DNA from 2 places in the Microbacterium sp. GQ128 genome. Region 2 is predicted to be linked to the other one. Evidence: predicted binding sites of a transcription regulator. Region 2 holds the regulator's gene; the other holds the start of a gene.

Region 1 (7,021 bases), on a different contig from region 2:
GCCTAACCGCATCGGCGCCCGCCTCGGCGACCTCTATGCGTGGATGTTCGACGCCGAGCGTCCGGAGAAGCCTGCGAAGGACGTCGCTGCGATCGACGACGCCGACAAGGTCGATGACCCCGACGTGCTGCCGTGGTGGCGACGGAACAAGACCGGTCGCGAAGAAGACCCCGACGAGGGCACTCTGGGCTCCGATGACATCACGGCTCTCCTCACGACCTCCGACCCGACTCCGGCCTACGACCAGGCTGTCGTCGTCGAGAATCCCTATGACGCCGCCACCGAGGTGTTGTCCGATGTCCGGTCGGTCGCCGATTCGCTGGCCGAGCAGCAGACCACGGCTCTGCTCGATGATTCCTCCGACACCGGAGAGGTGCCGGAGCTTCCCGGCCTCGACGGTTTCGGCACGGAGGGCCCGGGCGACCGTGGGCCGCAGGCTCCCGTCACGCCGTACATCCTGCCCTCTCCCGGCCTCCTGGTCGAGGGGCCGCCGCCCGTCATGCGCTCCGAGGCCACCGACAAGGTGATCGAGCAGATCACGAGCGTGTTGTCCCAGTTCAAGGTCGACGCGAAGGTCACCGGCTTCTCGCGCGGGCCGACGGTCACGCAGTACGAGGTCGAGGTCGGTCACGGCGTCAAGGTCGAGAAGATCCTGCAGCTGAGCAACAACTTCGCCTACGCCGTGGCGTCGAACGACGTCCGCATCCTCTCGCCGATTCCCGGCAAGAGCGCGATCGGCATCGAGATCCCCAACGCCGACAAGGAGATGGTCGCGCTCGGCGATGTGCTGCGCTCGCCCGCCGCCCAGAAGAGCACACACCCGATGACGATCGGTGTCGGCAAGGATGTCGGCGGCAACATCGTCATCGCGAACCTCGCCAAGATGCCGCACCTCCTGGTCGCGGGTTCAACGGGCTCCGGTAAGTCGAGCTTCGTGAACTCCATGATCACGAGCCTGCTGATGCGGGCGCGCCCCGCTGACGTACGTATGGTCCTGATCGACCCGAAGCGCGTGGAGCTCACCAGCTACGCCGGCGTCCCGCACCTCATCACGCCCATCATCACGAACCCGAAGAAGGCAGCCGAGGCGCTGCAGTGGGTCGTGAAGGAGATGGACATGCGGTACGACGACCTCGCATCGTTCGGCTTCCGCCACATCGACGACTTCAACCGGGCCGTGCGTGCGGGCGAGGTCGAGGTGCCGGTGGGCAGCGAACGGGTGCTCAAGCCGTACCCGTACCTTCTGGTCGTGGTCGATGAGCTGGCCGACCTCATGATGGTCGCCCCGCGCGACGTCGAGGATTCGATCGTCCGCATCACCCAGCTTGCTCGTGCTTCCGGCATCCACCTGGTCCTCGCGACGCAGCGCCCCAGCGTCGACGTGGTCACCGGTCTCATCAAGGCCAACGTCCCGTCGCGGCTCGCGTTCGCCGTCACCAGCGTCACAGACAGCCGCGTCATCCTCGACAGCCCCGGTGCCGACAAGCTGATCGGGCAGGGAGACGCGCTGTTCTCGCCGATGGGGTCCTCGAAGCCGTTCCGTCTGCAGGGCGCATGGGTCGATGAGAAGGAGATCGACGCGGTCGTCAAGCACGTCACCCGCCAGGCTCGTCCGGACTACCGTCCCGACGTCCAGGAGGCGATGGAGCCGACGAAGAAGAAGGAAGTCGACGAAGACATCGGCGACGATCTGGAGCTGCTGCTCGCGGCTGCCGAGCTCATCGTCTCCTCGCAGTTCGGATCGACGTCGATGCTCCAGCGAAAGCTGCGTGTCGGCTTCGCCAAGGCGGGTCGTCTCATGGACCTTCTGGAATCGCGCGAGATCGTCGGACCCTCCGAGGGGTCAAAGGCCCGCGATGTGCTGGCCACGGCTGAGCAGCTCCCGCAGGTGATGGCGAAGCTGCGCGGAGAGGATGCTCCCGCGTCGTCCCCGGCTCCGTCTGCTCCGGCAGCCCCTCCGGTGCCGCCAATGCCTCAGACGCACGATCCGATCGCCGCCCAGTACGAAGGTCTCCCCGAGGTGGAGGCCGAGGGCGGCGATGAAGACGCCTGGGGTCTGACGGGGCGCGACTGATGGCGATTCCTCGGCAGTTGCCCAACGCCATCACCGTCGCGCGCATCCCGCTGGCGGTCATCTTCTTCGTGCTGCTCCTGCTGGGTGGCACCTATGGCCTCCCCGAGCCCGGCCTCCGCTGGGCGGCCGCCATCATCTTCATCGTCGGGATATCCACGGACTGGGTCGACGGTTACCTCGCACGCAAGTACGACATCGTCAGTGACTTCGGAAAACTCTGGGACCCGATCGCCGACAAGATGCTCACCGGAGCGGGTTTCATCGGTCTTGCCATCCTCGGCGAGGTCAGCTGGTGGATCGTCGCGGTCATCCTCGTCCGTGAATGGGGGATCACGATCCACCGTTTGATGGTCGCGAGCGAGCATGTCGTCGCGGCAGCCTGGATGGGCAAGATCAAGACGGCCTTCCAGGGCGTCGCCCTCGGCTGGGCGCTGCTGCCGCTGCATGTCCTCATCGGCCTCGAGGCCTGGACGATCATCACGTTCGTCCTGATGCTCATCGTGCTGGTCCTCACGGTGGCCAGCGGTATCGACTACGTCGTCGCGCAGATGCGTGGATCGCGCCAGAAGCGAGCATGAGCGAAGCGGTCACCGTCGCACTGCTGTCGGCACTGACTCGCCGCGGCTGGACTCTGGGAGTCGCGGAGTCACTCACGGGTGGTGCGCTGTGCGCCGAGTTCGTATCCGTTCCGGGAGCCTCCAAGGTCCTGCTCGGCGGCGTTGTGGCCTATGCGACCCCGGTCAAGGCAACGGTCCTCGGCGTGGACACCGAGCTTCTCGCCGCACACGGACCGGTCCATCCGCAGGTCGCCCTGCAGATGGCCGACGGTGTGCGCCGTGTCGTGAGTGTGGACGGTCTCGCGGCCGATGTCGGGCTGTCGACGACCGGTATCGCCGGCCCGGATTCTCCCGACGGCCAGCCGGTGGGAACGGTTCACATCGGGATCGTGACGCCGGAAGGCTCCTCGACGAAGGCACTGCACCTGAGCGGTGACCGTGATGCGATCCGTACGCACACGGTGACGTCGGCTCTGGCGGCGTTGCTCGAGATGGTCTCGGAATAGCGACGGCCCGATGACGGTTATTACCGATGTGCTCACATTCAAACCACAGAGTGCAGGGGTAGATTTCGTGCAGACCAGGAGTACTAGACTGGCTGTCTCATCGGGGGAGACCTCGAACGATCACACGGGGAGGAGGTTCCGATGATTCTTGTACGGCAGGAAATCGGCGATGTGCTGAGGGACTTCCGCCTGCAGAAGGGGCGCACGCTCCGGCAGGTCGCAAGCAAGGCGTCGGTGGCGCTCGGCTACCTCAGTGAGGTCGAGCGGGGCCAGAAGGAGGCGTCGAGCGAGATCCTCGCATCCGTCGCCGATGCCCTCGACGTTCCGATCTCGACAATCATGCGCGAGGTCGGAGATCGCATCTCCGTTCTCGAGGGCATCCAGGTGTTCCCGGATGTCGTTCCCGACGACCTTGTGGCGTCGATCGAGCCCCAGCTCTCGCTGCACTGAGCCGCAGCGTGCGTGTGAGCAATGCGTCGTAGCGAGTTCCTTCGCGCCGTCGATACCGAGTTCCAAGCCCGAGCTTCTTCGCTGGTGAACGATCTCGGGTTGTCGGCCTTGCATGGCCGTACGGCACTCGAAGCGCTGGAAAACGGTACGCCGCCGCGGGAGATCTGGCTGGCGCTGTGCGCCGAGATGGACGTTCCCGAGAGCCGGCGACACGGTGTCGGACGGCAGGAGCCGCGCGGGCGCTGAACCCCGACGGAATGTCCGCAGGTTACGGGACACGGCGCGCGATCTTCGGCGTGTCGTCGAAGATGTGTTCGAAACGGGCGTAGTCTTCTGCACAAGTGGTTCAGAGCTTCTGCTCTCCACCGAATGTGGGTTCACCGAGACGATGTCGGTGGCCTCTCGTACGGTGGAAAACAAGCCGAAGAGCCATACGCCTTGTCGGAGAGTTCTTCCCAACCGGGACGAGCCGCGACAGCCTACAGGCGGCACCACGCGCGCAGAAGGAGCACATCATGCCATCACCCGCCGACCGCGAGAAGTCCCTCGAGACCGCCCTCGCTCAGATCGATCGTCAGTTCGGAAAGGGCTCGGTCATGCGGCTGGGCAGCGATGAGCGCGCCCCCGTGGCCGTCATCCCCACCGGCTCCATCGCCCTCGACGTCGCCCTCGGCGTCGGAGGTCTCCCGCGTGGCCGTATCGTCGAGATCTACGGGCCCGAGTCCTCGGGTAAGACGACCCTCACGCTGCACGCGATCGCCAACGCCCAGCGCGCCGGCGGTATCGCGGCTTTCATCGACGCGGAACACGCGCTCGACCCCGACTACGCGGCGAAGCTCGGCGTCGACATCGATGCACTTCTGGTGTCGCAGCCCGACACCGGTGAGCAGGCGCTGGAGATCGCCGACATGCTCGTGCGCTCGGGCGCCATCGACCTCATCGTCATCGACTCCGTCGCAGCGCTCGTGCCTCGCGCCGAGATCGAGGGAGAGATGGGTGATTCCCACGTGGGTCTGCAGGCGCGACTCATGTCGCAGGCGCTGCGCAAGCTGACCGGTGGTCTCAACCAGACCAACACCACCATGATCTTCATCAACCAGCTCCGTGAGAAGATCGGCGTCTTCTTCGGCTCGCCCGAGACCACAGCCGGTGGTAAGGCGCTGAAGTTCTACGCGTCGGTCCGCATGGACATCCGTCGTATCGAGACGCTGAAAGACGGAACCGACGCGGTCGGAAACCGCACCAGGGTCAAGGTCGTGAAGAACAAGATGGCCCCGCCCTTCAAGCAGGCGGAGTTCGACATCCTCTACGGTGTCGGCATCTCGCGCGAGGGCAGCCTGATCGACTTCGGCGTCGAGCACGCCATCGTGAAGAAGTCGGGTTCGTGGTACACCTACGACGGCGACCAGCTGGGTCAGGGCAAGGAGAACGCACGCACGTTCTTGCTCAACAACCCCGACATCGCGCTCGCGATCGAGACGCAGATCAAGCAGAAGCTCGGCATCGGCGGACCGGCGGCGGTGCCTGCTGCGGCAGACGAGCTCGCTGAGCGTCGTCCGGCCTGATGAATGACACTCGTGGGGGCGATCCTGAACGGATCGCCCCCATCATTCCCCTTTTCGGGCGGGCCACGAAGAATGTCGACCCGGTTTCGATAACCGCGAGCGCTGGTGACGACAACTCTGGTGACTCTCCCGAGCGCGCAGCCGACGCAGGCCTGTGGCGGTCGACGTGGCATTCGCCTGAGGGTGCCGCTCCCGCGGCGAACCGGGCGGAATCCGGTAGTCCGAGCGATCGTCATCCCGCGCGAGGGGCATCCGCCAGATCGTGTTCGCCGACATCGAGTTCCACGCCCCGACTTCATGCCCTCGGGGCTCTGACCGCGTCTCAGGACGATATCGAGGAGTCGGTCGATTCCGACGAGATTCGAACCGCAGCCGAGGAATCCCTCGTGCGAAAGCTGCGGACCCGGTCCCTCTCGGTCTCCGAAGCCCGTCAGGCTCTCCGAGGGCACGGTCTGGAGAACGGCGTGATCGATGACGTGATCGAGGATTTCTGTCGTCGTGCCTACCTCGATGATGCTGCACTCGCCAGCTCTCTGGTGACGTCCGGTGTCGAGCGGAAGGGTCAGGGGAGGGTTGCGCTCGCGCGCGCGCTCGCTCAACGAGGTATTCCGCGGGACGTGATCGACGGTGCACTCGACGAGCTGCCGGACGACGACGATGAGCGCGCTCTGGAATTCGCGCGCACCAAGGCGCGTTCTCTGAGCCGACTCGACAATGACACCGCCCTCCGGCGTCTGGTGGGACAGCTCTCACGACGCGGATACAACGGGTCCGTGGCGATGAAGGCGGCCAAGCAGGCGCTGCGGGAGACAGGCTCGAATGCGTCGAGCTCCGGCGTCCGGTTCGTCGATTCGGAGTGAGTAGGCGACGCAGCAACCGCACCCGCACGGCTCGTAGAATGGGTCGATCATGACTATTCCGCGCAGTGAACCGACGATCATCAGCGCTTCGTCGGCAGCCGTCGACGAAGACGGCCGCCAGCGCTCGTACGAGGTGCGCACTTTCGGGTGCCAGATGAACGTGCACGACTCCGAACGGCTGTCCGGCTCGCTGGAGAGCGCCGGTTACGTCCGCGCTCTGGACGGGGCCGAAGCGGACGTCGTGATCATCAACACGTGCGCAGTTCGCGACAATGCCGCAGGAAAGCTCTACGGCACGCTCGGGCATCTCGCCTCCGTCAAGCGTCGCAAGGAGGGAATGCAGATCGCGGTCGGCGGCTGCCTTGCCCAGATGGACAAGCAGGCGGTCCTCGACAAGGCGCCCTGGGTCGACGTCGTGTTCGGCACGCACAACATGGGGTCGCTGCCCGGGCTGCTGGAGCGCGCGCGTCACAACGGCGATGCAGAGCTGGAGATCCTCGAGTCGCTCGAGGTCTTCCCGTCGACTCTTCCGACGAAGCGCGATTCGGCGCATAGCGGATGGGTGTCGATCTCGGTCGGCTGCAACAACACGTGCACGTTCTGCATCGTCCCGAGCCTGCGTGGCAAGGAGAAGGATCGGCGGCCCGGTGACATCCTGAACGAGATCCGGCTTCTGGTCGAAGACGGCGCCATCGAGGTCACGCTTCTCGGGCAGAACGTGAATTCCTACGGTGTGGAATTCGGCGACCGGCAGGCTTTCGGAAAGCTGCTGCGTGCGGCCGGCGAGATCGAGGGGCTCGAGCGCATCCGCTTCACGAGCCCTCACCCCGCTGCGTTCACCGACGACGTGATCGACGCCATGGCTGAGACTCCGAGTGTGATGCCGCAACTGCACATGCCGCTGCAGTCCGGCAGCGATCGAATCCTCAAAGCGATGCGACGGTCGTACCGCAGCGAGCGCTTCCTCGGGATTCTCGATCGTGTTCGCGCGCGCATCCCGAACGCCTCG
Region 2 (7,021 bases):
CCCCTGGGTGAGGCGGACGGCCTTGCCCCCGGCGACATCGACCGCGGGAAGGAGCGTGAGCGAGGGAGACTGCGCGAAGTCGTTCATGGGGTCCTTGGCTAGGGAAGGTCTGCAGCCCGGAACGGGCACGAGAGTCGAGGGTAGTCCGCCGGACGGCGGGTGACAAAACGGATGACGTCCACGGTGGGGGTCAGAGGCTCCCGACCCAGTTGCGCAGCAGCTGGATGCCCGCTTCGCCCGACTTCTCCGGGTGGAACTGGGTCGCCGAGAGCGGTCCGTTCTCGACGGCCGCGAGGAAGGGATCGCCGTAGGTCGTCCACGTCAGCACGGGCTCGGGGAACGGCGGGATGACGTCGAGCTCCCAGGACTGCGCAGCATACGAGTGCACGAAGTAGAAGCGCTCCTGCTCCAGGCCGCGGAAGAGAACACTGTCGGCGCCGGGCTCGACGGTGTTCCAGCCCATGTGCGGCAGGACGGGTGCGTTGAGCTCGGTGACAGCTCCTGGCCACTCGCCGAGGCCCGCGGTGTCGTGCCCGCGCTCGACGCCGTGCTCGAAGAGGACCTGCATGCCGACGCAGATCCCGAGCACCGGTCGCCCGCCGGCCAGACGGCGGTCGACGATCTCGTCGCCGCCGTGCGCGTGCAGCGCGTCACGAACCGCCTGGAACGCACCGACCCCCGGCACCAGGAGGCCATCGGCCTCGAGTGCGACCTTGCGATCGCGCGTCAGCACGGCATCCGCGCCGGCCGCGGCCAGCGCCTTGACCGCCGAGTGGACGTTGCCGGACTCGTAGTCGAAGACGGCGACGCGGGGTGAAGTGCTCACAGTGCGCCCTTGGTGGATGGAATGCCGTCGACCAGCGGGTCGAGCGCCTTGGCCTGCCGGAAGGCTCGTGCGAACGCCTTGTACTCCGCCTCGGCGATGTGGTGCGGGTCGCGGCCGCCGAGCACGCGCACGTGCACGGTCAGCGCAGCGTTGAAGGTGATCGCCTCGAACGAGTGCCGCACCAGCGAGCCGGTGAAGTGCCCGCCGATCAGGTGGTGCTCGAAACCTGCGGGCTCCCCGGTGTGCACGAGGTACGGGCGCCCTGAGATGTCCACGACCGCCTGCGCGAGGGCCTCGTCGAGCGGGACGAGGGCATCGCCGTAACGGGAGATGCCGGACTTGTCCCCCAGCGCCTCGAGGATCGCCTGCCCGAGCACGATCGACACGTCCTCCACGGTGTGGTGTGCGTCGATGTTCGTGTCGCCGGACGCGCGCACGGTCAGGTCGGTCAGCGAGTGCTTCGCGAAGGCGGTGAGCATGTGGTCGAAGAACGGCACCGAGGTGTCGATGCGGCTCGCGCCGGTGCCGTCGAGGTTCAGCTCGAGTTCGACGGTGGACTCCGACGTGCTGCGCACGCGGCTCGCGGTGCGCGGGGTCGGTGACGGGGTGCTCATGATGCCGATCCTATCGAGGCCAGAGCATCGAGGAACGCGGTGGTCTCGGCCTCGGTGCCCGCGCTGACCCTGAGGTGACCGGGGATCCCGACGTCACGCACGAGCACACCGCGATCGTAGAGCTGCTGCCACGTCGCCCGCGGGTCGGCGACGCCGCCGAAGAGGACGAAGTTCGACCAGGATTCGTGGGGTGCGTAGCCGAGGGCCTCGAGGGTCGCGGTGATGCGATCGCGTTGTTCGACGATCTCCTCGACCATGCCGAGCATCACGTCGGAATTGCGCAGCGCGGCGACGGCCGCAGCCTGCGTGAGCGTGCTCAGGTGATACGGCAAGCGGACCAATCGCAGCGCATCGATGAACGTCGGGTCCGCCGCCAGATACCCGACTCGGGCCCCTGCGAAGGCGAAGGCCTTGCTCATGGTGCGGGAGACCGCCAGGCGCGGGCGCCCGTCGAGCAGCGTCAGCGCGGAAGGCGCGTCGTGCGGTGCGAACTCCTGGTAGGCCTCGTCGACGATCACGATGCCCCGCGCCGCTTCGTACACGGCTTCGACGACGTCCAGGCCGAGCGGAGTTCCTGTCGGGTTGTTCGGCGAACAGAGGATGATCACGTCGGGGTCGGCTGCGCGCACCTGCTCGACAGCTTCCTCTGGCGTGATCGTGTAGTCGGGCTGCCTCGTCCCGGCGATCCAGCGCGCGCCCGTGCCCTGCGCGATGAGTGGGTACATCGAGTACGTCGGCGCGAAGCCGAAGGCAGTGCGCCCGGGGCCACCGAAGGCCTGCAGGATGTGCTGGAGCACCTCGTTCGAGCCGTTGCCCGCCCAGATCTGCTCCGCGGAGAGCCCGTGCCCCAGGTACTCCGCGAACGCCTCGCGCAACGTGGTGAACTCCCGATCCGGGTACCGATTCACGTCACGCATCGCCAGGGCGATGTCGTCGAGGATGTCGCTCGCGACCGCTTCCGGGATGGGATGCGTGTTCTCGTTCACGTTGAGGGCGATCGGGAGCGGCGCCTGCGGAGCGCCGTAGGGCGTCAGTCCGCGAAGATCATCACGTAGCGGGAGATCGTTGAGGGAGAGGGTCACCCTTCCCATGCTAAGCGGCGCGTGGAGTCGATGACGCAAAGTTGCCGCAGCGCCGCCGCGACGGGATCAGTTGGCGTACTGGGCCGGGATGGCGAGCGTCTGGCCGATCTGGAGCTCGCCGCCACGCAGCAGATTCATCCGGCTGATCTCACCGATGACGTCGCGCGGGTCGGCGTCGGGGGCGACCCCGGTGGCGATCGACCAGAGAGTGTCGCCGGGCATGACGGTCACGGTCTCGACGCCGACGGCTGCCGTGTCTGCATCCGAGGCGATCGCGCTTCCGCCGCTGAGTGCGGCGAAGGCGATGCCGATCGCGAGCGGCACGGAGGCGAGCGCCAGCAGCACGGCGCGGCCACGCGTGGTCAGTCGGAGTCGCGTCGAAGGACGGGTCGACGCCGGGATGACTGCTGCGGTGCTGAAGCCGATGCTGCTCATGTGGTGCTCCTTAGCCTGTCCCGGAGCGGTGAGGCTGCCGGGGAAGTTGGCGTAGCGTTCGCATTCCCGTCTCGGCCGGGAGCCGTGAATGCGAAGCTACGTACCGAAGATATCTTCGAGTTCGAACATCTGTCAAGTTGTCTTCGAAACCGGATGCACGATTATGCCGACACGCTCGAACAGATCTTCCAGATCGGGCCGTTTCTCGGATACGGTTTCGATGAGAACACCACACCACGGGCCTCCGACATTCGAAGAGCGACGTCGGAACACCGCACTTAAGGAGCACCATGAGCGAGAACTCGGCCCCCGAGTCGGAGGCACCGCGGACGCGCCGCCGCAAGAGCCTGAGCCCCAAGCAGATGGCGATCCTCGAGGTCATCCAGAACTCCATCGCCCACCACGGCTACCCGCCGAGCATGCGCGAGATCGGCGACGCCGTCGGCCTGAAGTCCCTCTCGAGCGTGACCCACCAGCTCGGTCAGCTCGAACTGAGCGGCTACCTCCGGCGCGACCCGGGCAAGACGCGTGCGATGGAGGTCCTGATCGACCTCCCCGGCGCCAGCGGCGAGAATCCCGCCGACGTGGCGACCCCGGTCGGCGACGCGGCGCTGGTGCCCCTGGTCGGTCGCATCGCCGCCGGCGTGCCGATCACCGCCGATCAGCAGGTGGAGGAGATCTTCCCCCTCCCCCGTCAGCTGGTGGGCAAGGGAGACCTCTTCATGCTCAAGGTCTCGGGAGAGTCGATGATCGACGCCGCGATCTGCGACGGCGACTGGGTCGTCGTGCGCTCGCAGAACAATGCGGAGAACGGCGAGATCGTGGCCGCGATGCTCGACGGCGAGGCCACCGTCAAGGTGCTCCGCCGTCGCGACGGCCACACCTGGCTCCTCCCCCGCAACTCCTCCTTCGAGCCCATCCTCGGCGATGAGTCCGTGGTGCTCGGCAAGGTCGTGGCGGTGCTGCGCGCCGTCTGACGTCCGCCATAGGCTCGAGGCATGTCGTCCCCGTACGGTTCCTGGCCCTCACCCTTCTCCGCGGCCTCCGTCGCGGCGTCCTCCCCGCGGATCGACGGGGCGCGCTTCGTCGGCTCCGTGATCTGGTGGGGGGAATCCGTGCCCGCCGAGAAGGGGCGGGTCACGGTGCGAAGCTCTTCCGGAGCCGAGATCCTCCCGGCTCCCTGGAGCGCGCGCTCCCGCGTGCACGAGTACGGAGGCGGAGCATGGACCGCCGATGCCGCAGGCACCCTGTACTTCGTCGATGCCGGCGATCAGCGTGTGCATCGCATGGCACCCGGGGCCGAGCCCGTTCCGCTGACACCGGCGGGACCGTCGCACGGCGGCCTCCGCGTGCAGCAAGGCCGTCTGCTCGCGGTGCGCGAAGATCTGTCGACCGCGCCGCACACCCGCGCGATCGTCGAGATCCCGATCGACGGCTCCGCGGCGGAGGACCCGTCCGGAATTCGAGTGATCGTCGAGGGCGACGGTTTCTTCGCACATCCCGCGCTCTCGCCGGACGGAACCCGCATCGCCTGGGTCGCCTGGAACCGCGGACGGATGCCGTGGGAGGCCGCGCACCTGCAGATCGCGAAGAGCGACGGCGGCGATGTGCACGAGATCCCCACTCGAGCCGCGCTGCAGCCCGAGTGGCTCAGCGACGCGGAGCTGGTGTTCGCCGATGATCCGGACGACCGCTGGGGCCTGTACCGCATCGAGCTCGACGGATTCTCACCGCTCGGCGCACCGCGCGCGCTCACCCCGAGCGACGCCGACACCGGCTACGGACTCTGGGTGCTCGGCAACCGCTGGTATCGGCCGCTCGCCGACGAGCGGATCGTCGCGGTCCGCACCAACGGGCGCGACGAGATCGTCGTGATCGCTCCGGACGGCGTCGTGCACCCGATCGATGTCCCGGCCGACGGACACGTCAGCGTCGACGACGTCGACGGTTCCCGCGTGCTGCTCTCCGGCAACGGCTCCGGGGTGACCGCCGGCCTGTGGTGCGTCGATGTGGACTCCGGCGAGACCGTCGCGGTGCGTGGAGGCGAGCCCGTGGATGCCGACTGGATGCCGCATGCCCTGCCGATCGACGTCGACGGGCGGCACGGCGTGGTGCACGCTTTCGCGTACCCGCCGGCGAACCCCGACGCGACAGCCTCCGCCGATGAACTCCCTCCGTACGTGGTGCTGGTGCACGGCGGGCCGACCGCTCACGTCACCGGTGCGGCGTCGGCAGCCAACGCGTTCTATACGAGCCGCGGCATCGGGGTGCTCGACGTCAACTACGGCGGGTCCACCGGCTATGGGCGCGCCTACCGCGAACGTCTGGACGGCCGGTGGGGGGTCGTGGACGTCGATGACGTGATCGCCGCCGCGCAGGGCCTCGCGGATGCCGGGCTCGCCGATCCGTCGCGCATCGCCATCCGCGGAGGTTCCGCGGGCGGCTGGACGGTGCTGTCCGCGCTGGTACGCGGCGGAGCCTTCGCCGCGGGAATCAGCCGCTACGGCGTGGCCGACCTGCGGATGCTGGTCGCCGAGACCCACGATTTCGAGGCGTCATACATCGACGGTCTCGTGGGGCCCCTCCCCGAGTACGAGGATGTCTACGTCGAAAGATCACCACTCACCCATGCGGATCGCATCGGAGTCCCCGTGCTGCTGCTGCAGGGCGGGGAGGACCGGGTGGTCCCGCCGTCGCAGTCCGAGGCGATCAGAGACGCGCTGGCCGCGCGGGGCGTCGACCACGAATACGCCCTCTACCCCGCTGAGGGGCACGGCTTCCGCAGCGCTGACACGATCATCGACGCGCTCGAGCGCGAGCTGACCTTCCTCGGCCGCGTGTTCGGGTTCGAGCCGACGCTGTGACGACCGGCCGCTACTCGCCCACGCGATTGCGCAGGCGCATGGCACGATCCGCCTCGCGGGTGTCCTGGCGCTCGCGCAGGGTCTGACGCTTGTCGTATTCGCGCTTTCCCTTGGCGAGGGCGATCTCGACCTTGGCCCGGCCGTCGGAGAAATAGAGCTTCAGCGGGATCAGGGTGTATCCACCCGCCGAGACGGCATGCGCGATCTTGGCGATCTCCTCGCGATGCAGCAGCAGCTTGCGGATGCGCTTCGCGGAGTGGTTGGTCCAGTGGCCCTGGGAGTACTCCGGGATGTGCACGGAGTCGAGGAAGACCTCGTTGCCCTTCACGAACGCGTAGCCGTCGCTGAGGTTGGCGCGCCCCTGGCGCAGCGACTTGACCTCGGTGCCGGTGAGCACCATCCCCGCTTCGTACGACTTCTCGATCGTGTAGTCGTGACGTGCGCGACGATTGGTCGCGACGACCTTCTCTCCGCGTTCCCTGGGCATGATGCTCTCCTGTTGCCGTGATGAGCTCGATCGATCGTTCCGACCGAGCAGCCTTTCAGGATATCAGGTACGGAGCCAGCGCCTGATCGCGAAGCCGGCGGACAGCGCGGCCAGCACGATGCCGATGCCGATCAGCACCGGCACCACGAGCATCGCATCCTGCATCGTCACCCACGTCGTGATGAACGGGACCCGACCGCGCAGGTAGCCGTTCACTCCGAAGTGCATCCCGGCCACGACCGCGGCACTGGCCAGCGCCGAGCCGAGGAACGCGGCGAACACGCCTTCGAGCACGAACGGTGTCTGGATGAACCGGTTCGAGGCACCGACGAGCCGCATGATGCCGATCTCCTTGCGCCGCGCATACGCGGACAACCGGATCGTCGTGCCTATCAGCAGGGTCGCCGCAATCAGCATGAGCACGGCGATGCCGACGGCGATGTACGTCGCGACGGTCAGGGCGGAGAACAGGGGTTCCAGATATTGGAGCTGATCCTTGACCTGCTCCACCCCGGCCTGGCCGCTGAATGCCTCGGTGAGCACCTGCGACTGCCCCGGGTCTTTCATCGTCACGAAGAAGACCTCGAACGCCTGGTCGGCCGTGAGGACACTCGCCTGATCCTCGCCGAGCTGGTCGACGAGCTTGGCGTACGTGTCCTCCTTGGTGTCGAAGGTCAGCGAGCTGATGAGCGGCGCCAGCGCGTCCCCTTCGA

What was found. Region 2 encodes LexA, which represses DNA repair genes until DNA is damaged. Its sites were predicted from a motif close to TCGAACANNTGTTCGA; they were not measured.
Region 1: the regulator LexA is predicted to act here: its motif matches at 3,890-3,905, upstream of recA (recombinase RecA).

The regions. Positions count from the first base shown of each region.
Region 1 covers NZ_JCAXDY010000001.1:761,114-768,134, reverse strand. Annotated here, with positions in the region: gene AC6CHX_RS03755 (DNA translocase FtsK) at 1-2,074, shown strand, start outside; gene pgsA (CDP-diacylglycerol--glycerol-3-phosphate 3-phosphatidyltransferase) at 2,074-2,652, shown strand; gene AC6CHX_RS03745 (CinA family protein) at 2,649-3,137, shown strand; gene AC6CHX_RS03740 (helix-turn-helix domain-containing protein) at 3,279-3,587, shown strand; gene AC6CHX_RS03735 (DUF3046 domain-containing protein) at 3,609-3,833, shown strand; gene recA (recombinase RecA) at 4,103-5,152, shown strand; gene AC6CHX_RS03725 (regulatory protein RecX) at 5,539-6,012, shown strand; gene miaB (tRNA (N6-isopentenyl adenosine(37)-C2)-methylthiotransferase MiaB) at 6,062-7,021, shown strand, end outside.
Region 2 covers NZ_JCAXDY010000005.1:290,013-297,033, reverse strand. Annotated here, with positions in the region: gene priA (bifunctional 1-(5-phosphoribosyl)-5-((5-phosphoribosylamino)methylideneamino)imidazole-4-carboxamide isomerase/phosphoribosylanthranilate isomerase PriA) at 1-87, opposite strand, end outside; gene hisH (imidazole glycerol phosphate synthase subunit HisH) at 191-826, opposite strand; gene hisB (imidazoleglycerol-phosphate dehydratase HisB) at 823-1,440, opposite strand; gene AC6CHX_RS17365 (histidinol-phosphate transaminase) at 1,437-2,522, opposite strand; gene AC6CHX_RS17360 (LysM peptidoglycan-binding domain-containing protein) at 2,589-2,957, opposite strand; gene lexA (transcriptional repressor LexA) at 3,248-3,934, shown strand; gene AC6CHX_RS17350 (S9 family peptidase) at 3,956-5,821, shown strand; gene smpB (SsrA-binding protein SmpB) at 5,832-6,308, opposite strand; gene ftsX (permease-like cell division protein FtsX) at 6,372-7,021, opposite strand, start outside.